DNA from 2 places in the Streptomyces sp. NPDC048331 genome. Region 1 is predicted to be linked to the other one. Evidence: riboswitches for the same ligand, from Rfam matches in the RefSeq annotation. Region 1 holds a riboswitch; the other holds the start of a gene.
What was found. A riboswitch is a leader RNA that binds a small molecule or an ion and turns the genes downstream of it on or off. The one in region 1 is predicted to bind guanidine.
Positions count from the first base shown of each region.

Region 2: another riboswitch for guanidine. It lies ahead of ACGFYY_RS29540 (multidrug efflux SMR transporter); the one in region 1 lies ahead of ACGFYY_RS09900 (Ohr family peroxiredoxin).

Region 1 is NZ_JBICYT010000004.1:404,227-411,498, reverse strand. It holds gene ACGFYY_RS09925 (UvrD-helicase domain-containing protein) at 1-351, shown strand, start outside; gene ACGFYY_RS09920 (SDR family oxidoreductase) at 467-1,201, shown strand; gene ACGFYY_RS09915 (nuclear transport factor 2 family protein) at 1,198-1,668, shown strand; gene ACGFYY_RS09910 (peptidoglycan recognition family protein) at 1,793-2,587, shown strand; gene ACGFYY_RS09905 (hypothetical protein) at 2,625-3,074, opposite strand; gene ACGFYY_RS09900 (Ohr family peroxiredoxin) at 3,061-3,513, opposite strand; guanidine-III (ykkC-III) riboswitch at 3,589-3,651, opposite strand; gene ACGFYY_RS09895 (hypothetical protein) at 3,739-3,954, shown strand; partial or broken gene ACGFYY_RS09890 (SDR family NAD(P)-dependent oxidoreductase) at 4,134-4,457, shown strand; gene ACGFYY_RS09885 (SDR family NAD(P)-dependent oxidoreductase) at 4,498-5,223, shown strand; partial or broken gene ACGFYY_RS09880 (gala protein) at 5,569-6,161, opposite strand; gene ACGFYY_RS09875 (3-oxoacyl-ACP synthase III family protein) at 6,482-7,272, shown strand, end outside.
Region 2 is NZ_JBICYT010000024.1:113,945-121,216, reverse strand. It holds gene ACGFYY_RS29555 (ABC transporter permease) at 1-729, opposite strand, end outside; gene ACGFYY_RS29550 (ABC transporter permease) at 722-1,525, opposite strand; gene ACGFYY_RS29545 (transglycosylase domain-containing protein) at 1,712-4,156, shown strand; gene ACGFYY_RS29540 (multidrug efflux SMR transporter) at 4,162-4,482, opposite strand; guanidine-III (ykkC-III) riboswitch at 4,514-4,585, opposite strand; gene ACGFYY_RS29535 (co-chaperone GroES) at 4,633-4,974, opposite strand; gene ACGFYY_RS29530 (DUF3618 domain-containing protein) at 5,018-5,338, opposite strand; gene bcp (thioredoxin-dependent thiol peroxidase) at 5,443-5,910, shown strand; gene ACGFYY_RS29520 (HNH endonuclease signature motif containing protein) at 6,250-6,675, shown strand; tRNA gene ACGFYY_RS29515 (tRNA-Leu) at 6,719-6,803, shown strand; gene rdgB (RdgB/HAM1 family non-canonical purine NTP pyrophosphatase) at 6,858-7,272, opposite strand, start outside.

The DNA.
Region 1 (7,272 bases):
GCCCTCGCCGACACCGCCCTGCTGTGCCCGTCCCTGCGTGCCCTGGGCCACCACCAGCGCCTGCTCACCCAGGCGGGCATCCCGGTCTGCCAGTTGGAGCACTACGACGGCCGTCCGGTCGACGCGGTGAAGCTGGGCACCTACCGCCGGGCCAAGGGCCTGGAGTTCAAGAACGTCTTCCTGCCCCGGTACGACGCCGTCCCCGGCCCCGGGACGCCGCCCGGTACGGCGGCCGGTACGGAGACGTCCGAGACGGCCCGGGAGCGTGCGGAACTGCTACGCAGCCGGCTCTTCGTGGCGATGACGCGCGCCCGTGACCTGCTGTGGCTCGGAAGCGTCACCAACGGGTAGGAGACCACCCCCGAGCCGGCGCTGCCAGGGTGTGACACGTCCTGGTAGGTCGGTCGCGGTCTGCCCAGACTCGGTCGGGCGGAGTCATCCGCTTCGAACGAGGACGAGGGCAGGTATGAGGAACGAAGCCAAGGTCGTGGCCATCACCGGAGCGAGCAGCGGGATCGGGGAGGCGACGGCCCGTCGGCTCGCCGCCGATGGCCACCGACTGTTCCTGGGAGCGCGACGCACCGAGCGACTCGACGCGCTCCGCCGGGAGATCGAGGAGGCGGGCGGTACCGCCGAGTTCCGGCGTCTGGACGTCACCGACGCCGCCGACGTACGGGCCTTCGTGGCCGCCGCCCTCGACCGGTACGGCCGGTTGGACGTGCTGGTCAACAACGCCGGGGTGATGCCGCTCTCGCCCCTCGACGCGCTGAAGGTCGGCGAGTGGGACCGGATGATCGACGTGAACGTGCGAGGCGTGCTCCACGGCATCGCCGCCGCCCTGCCCGTGATGCGCGCCCAGGGCGGCGGCCACTTCGTGAACGTCGCCTCCGTCGGCGCGTACGAGGTGTCGCCCACCGCGGCCGTCTACTGCGCCACCAAGTACGCCGTCCGCGCCATGTCCGAAGGGCTGCGCCAGGAGTCGGGCGGCTCCGTCCGGGTCACCCTGGTCTCCCCTGGCGTGACCGAGTCCGAGCTGGCCGAAGGGATCTCCGACCCCGCCGCGCGGGAGGCCATGAAGGCCTACCGGGCCGTCGCGCTGCCGGCATCCGCCATCGCCGGGGCCATCGCCTACGCGGTCGCCCAACCGGCCGAGGTCGACGTCAACGAGATCGTCGTACGTCCCACCGCGAGCGCGCAGTGACCGCCGCGCCGTACGAGGACCTGCTGCGCCGACTGCGGGTCCTGGAGGACAAGCAGGCGCTGCGCCGGCTGATGATCCGCGGCTGGCGGGCGCTCGACCGCAAGGACTGGCGGGCCTGGATCGAGTGCTGGGCCGAGGACGCGGTGCTGGAATTCGAGCCGTGGGGGGAGATCCACGGCAGGGACGCGGTCCGGGCGAAGGTGGAGCAGGCGGAGGCGCACTTCCCGAGCATGCAACACCACATCCTGAACATGGACTTCCAGGTGGAGGGGGACCGCGCCACGGGGGTCGGCTACATGTGGTTCGTGGCCGTGACGGGCAGCGGGCGGAACCCTGCGCCGTACTCCATGGGCGGCCCGTACGACTGGGACTACCGCCGGGCTCCCGACGGCGGCTGGCTCCTGACCCGCCAGCGGCTGGGCGTCTGGTGGACCGACGGGGAGGAGACCCCGCAGGGCTTCGGCTAGGGCCCGTCTTTCGGGTCATGCCGGGCTCGCGGCCGTCCCGGGCGCGGCCGGTCGGGGACCGTCCGGGGGTCGCGCGGTGTGTCTGCGCCGCCGGTGCGGGTGGAGTCCCCTTGAATGGCGCCGCATGACCTTCTCCGCACCGCACCAGCCGTCGGCACGCCCCGCGGCGCCGTACACCCGCCGTTCGATCCTCACGGGAGCCTTCGCCCTGGCCACCGCCGCGGCCCTGCCGGTCGCCGCGGCGGGGCGGGCGTACTCCGCCGCCACCCCGGACATCATCGGCTGCGCCGCCTGGGGTGCGCGGGCGGCGTCCGAACCCGTCGTCGTCCTGGACAACCGCCCGGAGCGGATCATCGTCCACCACACGGCGACGGCGAACGTGACGGACTACTCCAAGCAGCGCGCCGTCGCCCTCGCCCGCGCGATCCAGACCTACCACATGGACGCTCAGGGCTGGATCGACACCGGTCAGCACTTCACCGTCAGCCGCGGGGCCTTCGTGATGGAGGGGCGCCACAACAGCCTGGCCCAGCTGCGCGCCGGCACCGGCCAGGTGCGGGCGGCGCACTGCGTGGGCCAGAACACGGTGTCCATCGGCATCGAGAACGAGGGCACGTACACCTCGGAGGTCCCGCGGGCGGCGCAGTACGCGGCGCTGGCCGACCTGTGTGCCCACATCTGCGACCAGTACGGCCTGCCCGCGTCGGAGATCTACGGCCACCGCGACTTCAACGCCACCTCCTGCCCCGGCGACCGCCTCTACGCCCTGCTCCCGACCCTCCGCAAGGACGTCGCCGCCCGCCTCGGCGCGCCCGCGCCGGAGGAGGCCGCCGACCCCCTCGAGGACCTGGTCCGACAGGTCACCGGCCGGCCGTCCTCGTCGTACGGGGAATACCTCCCGGCCGGTCTCCTGCCCTGACGGTCCGCCGACCGCTCCTGCGGGCCGCGCGAGCGGCCTACAGCCGCCAGTACGTGCCGGTGTGGGAATCCACGTGCACCACGTGGCGGCCGACGCGCACCACGTGGTGGTCCGGGCCGGACCAGGAACCGAGGACGCCGTCGGCGTCGGGCAGCGGGGTCCAGATCTCCAGGAAGGTGCTGCCGTCCGCGTTGGTGCCCGTCTCCACGAGGTTCGCGCCGTCCCACCGGAGGGTGCCCGTGTCCTCACCGGGCTCGCCGGTGAGGTGGTGGAAGTGCGTCCGGGAGCCGTCGAAGGATGTCGTTCCGGCGAAGCCCCGGCTGTCGGCGTACCAGGATCCGGCCTGCAGCCACACCACCTCGCGGTCCTCGACGAGGGGTCCGCCGTCATGGCTGATGCCGCACCGCAGCCAGGCGCCGCGCTCGGGCACGGGCACGCCGGGGCCGTCCGGGACCTGCCCCGGGTGTCCCGGCTCAGGCGTGGTCATCGGCGGCGGCCTCGTCCAGGGCCAGCAGCGTCAGCGGTACGTTGCCACGGACGGCCTGGGAGTACGGGCAGACCGCGTCCGCCCGGTGCAGCAGGGGCTGGAGGTCCGCCGCACGCCACCCGGGCAGGCCGACGGTGAGCGTCACCGCGAGGCCGTAACCCGCGGGCGTGTCCGTGGTGCCGAGCTCGACCTCGCAGGCCACGCGGGCGGCGGAGGCGTCCGCCCCGAACTCGGCGGCGACCTCCGCGAGCGCGGAGGTGAAGCAGGCGGCGAAACCGGCCGCGAAGAGCTGCTCGGGGTTGGTGGTGCCGGGCACCTTCTTGCGCGGCGGGGCGAGACGGACGTCCAGGCGTCCGTCGTCCGTACGGACGGATCCGGTACGTCCCCCCGCGGCGTGCGCGGTCGTCCGGTACAGGCTGCGGGTGAGTGGCACGGTCATGCTGTTCGGCCCATCTTGCTCGACGAGGACGCTGCCCGGGTGCGGACAGCGGACGGCACTGCTCGTGCAGTACCTCGCGCGTCGTCGTGCGTAACCGGGTACGGCGCATCTCGTCCGGGGCCTTGGACCGGCCGCCGGACAATCTAGCAACGCCGACCGTGGTCCGGGGCGCCCCCCTCGGTGAACTACCTCACCCGGTTTTCCTAGACTCGCTCCGTGGACCCGATGCGATGTACGTACTGCGGTGGTGTCGGCCTGGAGCCGGGTTTCGTCGAGGACGCGGGGGAGGGGGCCCGAGGGTACGCCCGCTGGATCGCCGGTCCGCTGGAACGCGGGTTGTTCGGCGGCGCCAAACGGCTGGGCAAGCCCCGGCGGCGCATCGAGGCCTTCCGCTGCCCGCACTGCGGCCACCTTGAGCTCTTCGCCACCGAAACCGTCTGACGACCGGCCGCCGGGTGTGAGGGCCCGGCGCCGCCGGAGCGGGACGTGCCGTGCGCGCCCTTACATGCGCCCGCGCGCCTCCGCACGCCCCCGCGCGAGGGGATGACCGCGGGCCGCCGTCCCCTGACCATGGCCGTCACCACCACAGTCCGGAACAACGCACGCGCCACGGGGGAACGATGGGACGACGCTGGCTGGTCACGGGATGCTCCTCCGGCCTCGGGCACGCGCTGGCCACGGCCGCCGCCCGGGCCGGGGACGCGCTGGCGGTCACCGCCCGCAAGACCGCCGACCTGGAGGACCTCGCTGCCGCCTGGCCCGGTCGCATCGTCCCGATCCCGCTCGAACTGCGGGACGCCGCCTCCTGCGAGGAGGCCGTCCGTAGCGCCGCGGAGCGTCTCGGCGGCATCGACGTCCTCGTCAACAACGCGGGCATCGGACTGTTCGGCGCGGTGGAGGAGGTCTCGGACGCCGAGCTGCGCGACCAGTTGGAGACCCTGGTCGTGGGCCCCCTGGCGGCTCACCCGGCTCGTCCTGCCGCTGATGCGGTCCCAAGGCCACGGGCACGTCGTCAACATCTCGTCCGTCGTGGGTCGGATCGCCTTTCCGGGCCTGGCCGCGTACGTCGCCGGGAAACACGCCCTGGAAGGCATGAGCCAGGCGCTGGCCGTCGAGGCCGCCCCGCACAACATCCGCGTCACGGTGGTGGAGCCGGGGATGTTCGCCACGCGCTACGGCACCTCCATGACGGAGGCGCACCAGCGGATCCCGGCCTACGACGTGACCAACCGCGAGATGCTCGAAGGCGCCCGGGGTCTCGCGGAGAACCCGGAGACCGGGCGCCCCGAGGACTTCGCCGCGCGGGTCCTCGACATCGTCGCGGCCCAGGACCCCACACCCTGCGGATCCCGGTCGGCGACGACGCGTACGGCTACCTGGAGCTGGCCGAGCAGGCCTCCCGCGAGGAGTTCGCCGCGGCCCGGCTCCTCACGCAGGGACCGCCCCCGCCGTCGGTCTGACGGCGGGGGCGTGCGGCCCTGGACACTCCCGGGTCAGGGCGCGTGGTGCTGGATGCCCCGCTGCCCGGGTACCCGGGTCGACCGGGGCGCGGCCGAGCGGCGGTGGTCGCCTCGCTGTCGGCGGCCCGGGAACGGGTTGCGCCGCACGGTGGCGCTGGGAGCCGCGATCAGAAGGCCGACAAGCGCGAGGACCGCGAGGAGAATGAGCACGGTGACGAGGTTCATGGTCCTTCCTTTCGTCGAGTGTTGACTTCCTGTCACTACATCTTGTTACCGAATTCCGGGGAGTTAAACACAGAGGGTTACCTGGCCTGCCGTCAAGGACCGTACCCATGAGCCCGATTCCACAACATCAGCCGTGCGTAAGGGCATTCACGCGGAGTGGGACATACGCATGGCACGGCGGTGTCGCGGCCGTGCTCGGCATCGTGCTGCTCCTGCTGCTCGTGCTGACGGAGCTCACCTGGATGCCCGGAACCCTCTCCCGGAGCCGGTGCCGAGCCGTTCTGGCGAGCGATCCGCGCAGCGTGTTCGGGGTCTCGGGGGCGCTGTTCGTCAGCGCCGCGTACGCGGTCCGGTCGGCCGGCGAGCGGCGTGCCCGCGCTCCGGCGGCGCCGATCCCGTTGCCGCCGAGCCCGAGGCGGACCGGGTGCGCCGAGCCGGCCGCGGCCGCCGCGAGGATCGCGGTGCCTCGTCGCCGAGGCCGTTTCCGCCGGGGAACAGCCTTTCCAGGGGCTGTTCGCGCTCCAGCAGGGCGTCGAGCAGCAGGCCTAAGCCGTCGGCGCCGATCCCGGTGTCGACCAGATCGAGCGTGCGCAGGGCGGTGTTGCGGCGCAGCAGCGCGGTCGGTGTGCGGGCGCCGTCCACGAAGAACGGGTTGCGCGTGAGCCGGAGGGCGCGGACGGTCGTGTCGTCGCCGAGGGCCCCGACGAGGGAGCCCACCCCGTCGGGCCCGATCCGGTTGCCGTCGAGCAGGTGCCCGGCGTGCGCGGAGGCGGTGGCGGCCGGCAGCAGCCGGGCCGCGCCGGCCGGGCCGAGCCCCTGCTCGCACAGGTCGACGCGACCGTCGGCGCGCAGGGTGTCGAGCGGGAAGGTCTCGTCGGTCTCGACGGGCCGGTCCGCGGCGAGCCGGGCGAGCGGCGGGTCGAGGAGCGCCGGGTCGGCCGGCGGCAGATCGGGGTGCTCGATCGCGGGTCACCCAGGTCCGCCTCGATCGTGTCCCGCCAGGTGGACCGAGCGGTTCCGGACAGGTTTTCGAGCGCGCGACTGCGGTGAAGAGGGGCGGAAGCTCGGATTCTGCTTGGTGTCGCGGTGGCGACGGGTGGCGGCGGGTGGCCGATATTCGACCGTATGTTCCGGATTTGCGAAGCTCTGACACATCGCCGTCATCTCCGTACGCTACGGTAACTTGACTGTCCGTTATTCCCCGGACACCCCTTGAACCCCTCTGTCAACCACCGCCCTGGCACTCCCCTGCCCGCGGCGGACCGCCACGGAGAGCGACACACATGAGCACCGCCACCGCACACAGCCGAATAGAAGCCTTAGGCGTCCACCTTCCGGCGACCGTCCAGACCACTCCGCAACTCGCCGCCCTGGTCCCGGGGCTGGGGGAGGTGGACATCGAGAAGATCACCGGGATCACCGAGCGACGCGTGTACGACCCCGAACCGACCGCCGGCGAGGACTCGTTCGGGATGGCCCTGGCGGCCGCCCGGGACGCCCTGGAGTCCTCCCGCTACGAGGCCGCCGACCTCGACATCGTCATCTCCGCGTCGATCACCCGCTTCCAGGACGGCAGCCGCTTCACCTTCGAGCCGTCCTTCGCCGCGATGCTGGCCGGGGAGCTGGGCGCCCGCTGCGCCATCCACTTCGACGTCTCCAACGCCTGCGCCGGAATGATGACCGGCGTGTGGCTGCTCGACCGGATGATCCGCTCCGGTGCCGTGCGGCGCGGGCTGGTCGTCAGCGGCGAGCAGGCGACCCGCGTCGCCCAGACCGCCGCACGCGAGATGGCCGACTCCTACGACCCGCAGTTCGCCTCCCTCTCCGTCGGTGACTCGGCGGCCGCGGTCGTCCTGGACGTCTCCGTCGACGAGGCCGACCGCATCCACTACATCGAGCTCATGACCTGCTCCGAGTACTCCCACCTGTGCATGGGCATGCCCAGCGACCGGTCCCCGGGCATCTCCCTCTACACGGACAACAAGAAGATGCACGACCGCGACCGGCTCAAGCTGTGGCCGCGCTTCCACGGGGACTTCCTGGCCAAGCGGGGGCGGGCGTTCGCCGCCGAGGA
Region 2 (7,272 bases), on a different contig from region 1:
CAGCGGGACGATGAAGGTCACCCCGCGCAGCAGGTCCTTCGCGAAGACCGTCGGCGGGTACTGGAGCATGGTGCAGCCGCCGTAGGTGAAGGAGTTCTGCACCTCCGCCGCGTCCCCGGTCACGAACTGGAAGGCTGCTCCGGTCACCATCACCGCCGCGAAGATGGCCGCGCCGGCGATCACCATCACGGGCACCAGCAGCACCTTCCCGGCCGTCCAGTCCACGTCCAGGGTCCAGACGGCCCAGCCCATCACCCCGAGCCCCTGCCCGATCCGGCCGAGCCGGCGCAGCGCGAACCGGTCCGCCGCGACCTGCGCGAGCACCGGGACGGGCCGCACCAGCATCGTGTCCAGCGAGCCGTCGCGGATCCGGGCGCCGATCCGGTCGGTGTTCCCCAGCAGCATGTCCGCCAGGCCCAGGGAGGCCGAGCAGGACCCGTACAGCAGGGCGATCTCGGGCAGCGTGAAACCGCCGAGCGCGTCCACGTGGGAGAACATGACGGCGATCGCGACGAAGTCCAGGAGCGTGATCGCCGCGTGCCCGACGGTCGTCAGGACGAAGGACGTCCGGTACGTCATCGTGGAGCGGATCCACATCGCCACGATCAGCCGGTAACCGCGCAGCCCTTCCCGGAGCGGGCCGCCGCGCCGTGGCTCCCCGGCCACCACGACGTCGCGGTCCCGCACGCGCACCGGTACCGCCGGCGCCTCCGCTTCCGCCTCAGCCACCCTGGACCACCACCTTCCGCGTCGCGGCCGACTGCAACAGCCGTCCCGTCCCCAGCAGTACGAGCGCCCACCCGGCCTGGAAGCCCAGCGCCTCGGCCGCGCCTCCGGCCCCCGCGTGCTTGCCCAGCAGGACGTCCATCGGCACCTGCAGCATCGCCGCCCACGGCAGGGCCATGACGAACTCGCCGAAGCCGCCCGGGAAGACGGTCAGCGGCAGCAGCATCCCGGAGAAGAAGATCGAGGCGACCGTGGCCATGATGTTGATGCCGGCCCCGTCCATCAGCCAGAAGGCCACCAGCCCCACCATGTAGCGCAGCGCGAAGCTGACCACGAGCCCCAGCAGGACGGACACCAGGAACAGCAGCCAGCGCAGCGGATCGACGGGCAGCGCCAGTGGGAAGGCGAGCGCCCCCGCCACCAGCGGCACCACCCCGCGGCCCAGCAACTGGAAGCCCGCCCGCCCCAGATCGGCCGCGAGCCACCACATCTGGAGGTCCGCGGGTCGGTAGAGGTCGACCGCGATGTCCCCGGTCCGGATCCGCTCCTGGAGTTCCTCCTGGAAGCCGCCGCCGATCAGGGCGGCGGCGGCCAGCAGCGCCTGGCTGACCCAGACGAAGGTGAGCGCCTGCGCCTGGTCGTAGCCGCCGAGTCCGGGCCGCTCGTCCCACAGCGCGATGTAGGTGTACGCCACGATGAACCCGAACACGGTGTTGGTGAACACCCCGGCCGCTGTCGCCGTCCCGTAGGTGGCGTACCGCCTGAATCCGCCTGCCGCGACCGTCAGGTGGAGACGCACTCTCCGGCGCACCGTATCCCTCCGTTTCCCACGTCGTTCCTACGTCGGCCAAAGCGCGCGAGCTTAGTGCGGAGGGGCGAGCCACGCGACCGATTTATGCCCGTCCGGAGCGGAATCAGCTGCCATCGGGTAGACACCATGAGGTACAGAAGTGGATATTTCGAACGGCGTCGAGGAGCCCTGGAGATGAGCGACCAGTCACCACCCCCGGGCTGGACCCCTCGCGACCCCGACACCCCGCCCGACGTACCGCAGCCGCGGACGGACCCGTCGGCGCCGCGGCGGGCCCTGCAGGATCGGCAGCAGGGACCGCACCAGGGCCGGTCGGGGAAGAAGGCCCGGCGCAGGAGGACCGGTTGGCGTCGCTTCCTGCCCACCTGGCGCATGGTCCTGGGCGGCATCCTGCTCGTCGCCCTGCTGATCGGCGGCGCCCTCGTCGCCGGCTACCTGCTGGTCGACATCCCGCCGGCCAACGCCGCCGCCACCGCGCAGTCCAACGTCTACCTCTACTCCGACGGCTCCCAGATCGCCCGCGACGGCGAGGTCAACCGCGTCAACGTGCCGCTGTCGCAGATCCCCCGGTCCGTGCAGCAGGCCGTACTGGCCGCCGAGGACCGGGACTTCTACTCCGAACGGGCGGTGGACCCCAAGGCGATGATCCGCGCCGCCTGGAACACCGCGACCGGCAAGGGCACCCAGTCCGGTTCGACCATCACCCAGCAGTACGTCAAGAACTATTACTTGGGCCAGGAACAGACGATCAAACGCAAAGCCAAAGAGTTCTTCATTGCGATCAAACTCGGTCGAGAAAAGTCGAAGAACTACATTCTTGAGGGCTACCTGAACACCAGCTACTTCGGCCGCAACGCCTACGGCATCCAGGCCGCCGCCCAGGCCTACTACGGCAAGGACGTCAACAAACTCACCACCGCCGAGGGCGCCTACCTCGCCACCCTCCTCAACTCCCCCAGCGCCTTCGACGTCGTCTCCCACCCCCAGAGCCGCCCCCGCGCCCTCGCCCGCTGGAACTACGTCCTCGACGGCATGGTCAAGAAGCAATGGCTGACCCCCGCCGAACGCGCGACGACCCGCTTCCCCGAACCCGGCAAGGTCCGCGCCGCCGCCAGCCTCTCCGGCCAACGCGGCTACCTCGTCGAAGCGATCAAGGACTACATCGTCGACAACAAGATCCTCGACGACAAGACCCTCGCCGAAGGCGGCTACCGCATCACCACCACCATCGACAAACGCCGCCAAGGTGCCCTCGTCGACGCCGTCGACAGCGAGATGGTCAGCAAACTCGAACCCGAGACACGCAAGGCCGACCGACTCGTCCGAGCCGGCGGAGTCTCCATCGACCCCGCCACCGGCAAGGTCCTCGCCATGTACGGCGGCATCGACTACACCAAGCAGTACGTCAACAACGCGACCCGCCACGACTACCAGGTCGCCTCCACCTTCAAGCCCTTCGTCTTCGCCGCCGCCGTCGAGAACGACTCCCGCACCCAGGACGGCCGCCGGATCACCCCCAACACGATCTACAACGGCGACAACAAACGCCCCGTGGTCGGCGGCCGCATCCGCTTCGCCCCCGAGAACGAGGGCCAGGTCTCCTACGGCAACATCACCGTCAACACCGCCACCGACCTCTCCGTCAACGCCGTCTACGCACAGATGGCCGTCGACGTCGGCACCGGCAAGGTCAAGAAGACCGCCATCGACCTCGGCATCCCCGAGAACACCCCCAACTTCGTCCCCGGCCCCGCCATGGCACTCGGCACCCTCCAGGCCGGCGTCCTCGACATGACCCAGGCCTACGCCACCCTCGCCGACCACGGCCGCCGCACCCCCTACACCTTCGTCGAGAAGATCACCAAGGGCGGCGACACCATCGGCCTCCCCCAACGCACCCCCACCCAGGCCATCAGCCGCGAAGCCGCCGACACCACCACGTCCATGCTGGTCAGCGTCGTGGACAACGGCACCGGTACCGCCGCCCTCGCCGCCGGCCACCCGGCCGCGGGCAAGACCGGCACCGGCGAACTCGACCGCTCGGCCTGGTTCGCGGCCTACACCCCCGACCTGGTCACCGTCATCTCGATGATGGGCCAGGACCCCGACACCGGAACCCTCGAATCCCTCTACGGCGCCCTCGGCGAGGCCCGCATCGGCGGCGGCGGCTACCCCGCCCGGATCTGGGCCGCGTACACCAAGACCGCCCTGGAAGGCACCGACCCCGTCGACTTCGACCTGGAACTCCAGCCCGGCGCCGCACCGCCCCCGCCGCCCAGCCCGGAATCCGAACCGCCGCAGGAGACCCCCGACGAACCCTCGCCCAGCACCCCCGACCGCCCGACCCGACCCGCACCCTCCAACACGACGGGCGGACGCAACCAGGGCGGACAGAACAACGGAGGCCAGAACCAAGGCGGACAGAACAACGGGGGCCAGGACAACGGCGGCCAGGACAACGGCGGTCAGGACAACGGCGGCACCACCCAGGGCGGCGACCAGGGCGGCACCACCCAGGGCACACAAGGCAGCACGCAAGGCAGCACCCAGGGCAGCGCACAAGGCACCGACGGAGGCCCGGCCGAAGGCCTGCGCCCGCCGTCCGCGTTCCTCGAATAGCCCGGTCAGTGACCGGAGGTCGCCTTCAGCCCCACCACGGCGACCAGCAGCAGACAGATGAAGAAGATCCGGGCGGCGGTGACGGGCTCACCCAACACCGCCATACCGAGCACGGCCGCGCCGGCGGCGCCGATGCCCACCCACACCCCGTACGCCGTACCGATCGGCAGGGTCTTCGCGGCATAGGACAGCAACACCATGCTCGCGACGATCCCGGCACCCGTGAACACACTGGGCCACAGCCGGGTGAACCCGTCCGTGAACTTCATGCCGATCGACCAGCCGACCTCGAGCAGACCGGCGACGAGAAGAAGAACCCATGCCATGACGGCACCTCCGAGACAACGAGCGATACGGGGTGCGTCGTCTTGTCGTACCCGGTACGGCGCGTCTCGTCGGGGTTCCCCTCCACCGTAGCAAAAGGCACGCAAAAGGGCCGGTGACCTGCGCCACCAGCCCTTTTCCAACAGCTCGACTCAGAGATACAGCCCGGTGGAGTCCTCCGACCCCTCCAGCCGCTCCGCGGCCACCGCGTGCAGATCCCGCTCGCGCATCAGCACGTACGTCGCGCCGCGCACCTCGACCTCGGCACGGTCCTCGGGGTCGTACAGCACCCGGTCACCCGGCTCGACCGTCCGGACGTTCTGCCCGACCGCGACCACCTCGGCCCAGGCCAGCCGCTTGCCCACCGCGGCCGTCGCGGGAATCAGGATGCCGCCGCCCGAGCGCCGCTCGCCCTCCGGCAGATCGGACTTCACGAGCACGCGGTCGTGCAGCATGCGGATGGGCAGCTTGTCGTGGGTGGTGTTCTCGCTCACCCCACGAACCTACCTGCCCGCGCCCGCCCCGTACCCCTCAGGGTCATCCGCGCTTGCGGCGCGCCGACACCACGAGCAGCCCGACCAGGCCCACCGCGACCAGCGCCACGGGCACGATCCGCTCGATACGCGGAGTCCCGTCCTCGTTCCGCAGACCGTCCCGCAGATCCGTCACGATCCCGTTCACCTTGGCGAAGGCCCGCCCGGCGGTCTGGTCGACGGTCGAGGCGACCCGTGCCTTCGCGTCCCCGACGATCGTCTTCGGGTGCATGCGCACGCCGATCTCGTCGAGCGTCTCGGCGAGCTGCTCACGGCGGCGGACGATGTCCGCCTCGATCTGTGCGGGGGTCCTGGCTTCCGGCACCGCGCTGCCTCCGTCGTCGTGGTCGTGTGGGGCGTAGTCCGCCATGAACAGTCTGTCAGCTTAGTCTCATGGCATACCGATCCCCTCCCGAGGAGAGTGTCACGATGAGCGAGCGACTCCAGCCGGGCGACACCGCCCCCGCCTTCACCCTGCCCGATGCGGACGGCAACGAGGTCTCGCTCGCCGATCACAAGGGCCGCAAGGTGATCGTCTACTTCTACCCGTCCGCGCTGACCCCGGGCTGCACGAAGCAGGCCTGCGACTTCACGGACAACCTGTCCTTCCTGACGGGCCACGGCTACGACGTCATCGGTGTGTCCCCGGACAAGCCGGAGAAGCTGGCGAAGTTCCGCGAGAAGGAGGACCTGAAGGTCACCCTGGTCAGCGACCCGGAGAAGGAGACGCTGACGGCGTACGGCGCGTACGGCGAGAAGAAGCTGTACGGCAAGACGGTCACCGGGGTCATCCGCTCCACGGTGGTCGTCGACGAGGAGGGCAAGGTCGAGCACGCCTTCTACAACGTCAAGGCCACGGGCCACGTAGCCAAGATCATCAAGGACCTGGGCCTCTGACCCCGGCGCACCCACGGAGCGGCCCGCACCCACCGGTGCGGGCCGCTCCGCTTATCGGACGAAACCCCCCGTGACCGTTCGCCACCCGGACCCGTTGCTCCGTACGAGAGCCGCACGCGCGGCCGGACGGAGCACGGAGGGGCCACACCATGGGAGAACCGCACGACCGCGACACCTTGGCCGCCGCGGTCGCCGCATCGAGGGGCTGGGCCGACCGCCCTCGGAAGGATGCTGAAGTCGCACGGCATAGGCACCGCCCATTTCCGGAACGCGCGAATCCTTGTCCCCGAAGACGCGCTGCGCGCGGCAGTTCCGGCAGCACCGAGCTAGGCGGACCTCGTGCGCGCCCTCGGCCTTCACGTCAATGACGTGAACCACCGACGCGTTCGGCGGCTGGTCACCCGGCTCGGACTCGACGTCAGCCACTTCAAGAGGCGCACCTGGGCAACCACTGAGGTGGTACGCCCGCGGAAGGACCCCGCCGACACCGTCCTGACCAAGCTTCCCGAGGGGGCGGCCCGCGTCCACCGCCCCCGTCTTCATCGGGCACTGCAAGAGATCGGCGTTCCGTATGCCTGCGAAGAGTGCGGCAACACCGGGGAGTGGCGCGGGCGGCCGATCACCCTCCAGATCGATCACATCAACGGGGACTGGCGCGACAACCATCGCGAGAACCTCCGGTGCCTGTGCCCCAACTGCCACTCACTGACCGACACGTGGTGCCGGAACCGCCGCACCAAGACTGCGGACCGCACCGTAGACTGAGCGCAGCCCGGACAAACTAGATGTCCGAATTGGGTAATATGTCGCGGTCGTGGCGAAATTGGCGATACGCGCTGGGTTTAGGTCCCAGTGGGGTGATACCCGTGGGGGTTCGAGTCCCCCCGACCGCACGCAGGCAGAGGGCCCGTACGCATACGCGTGCGGGCCCTCTCGCATGGTCCACGTCAGCCCAGGAGGGCTCGGACGAAGGGGACCAGGGCTCGGAAGGCCTGGCCCCGGTGGGAGATGGCGTTCTTCTCCGCCGCCGTCAGTTCCGCGCACGTGCGGGTGTCGCCCTGCGGCTGGAGGATCGGGTCGTAGCCGAAGCCGCCCGTGCCGGACGGGGTGTGGCGCAGGGTGCCCAGGAGGCGGCCCTCGACGACGCGTTCGGTGCCGTCCGGGAGAGCCAGGGCGGCCGCGCACGCGAAGTGGGCGCCGCGGTTCTCGTCGGCGATGTCGCCGAGCTGGGCCAGCAGCAGGTCCAGGTTGGCCTTGTCGTCGCCGTGGGTGCCGGCCCACCGGGCCGAGAAGATGCCGGGGGCGCCGTGCAGGACGTCCACGCAGAGGCCGGAGTCGTCGGCGACGGCGGGGAGGCCGGTG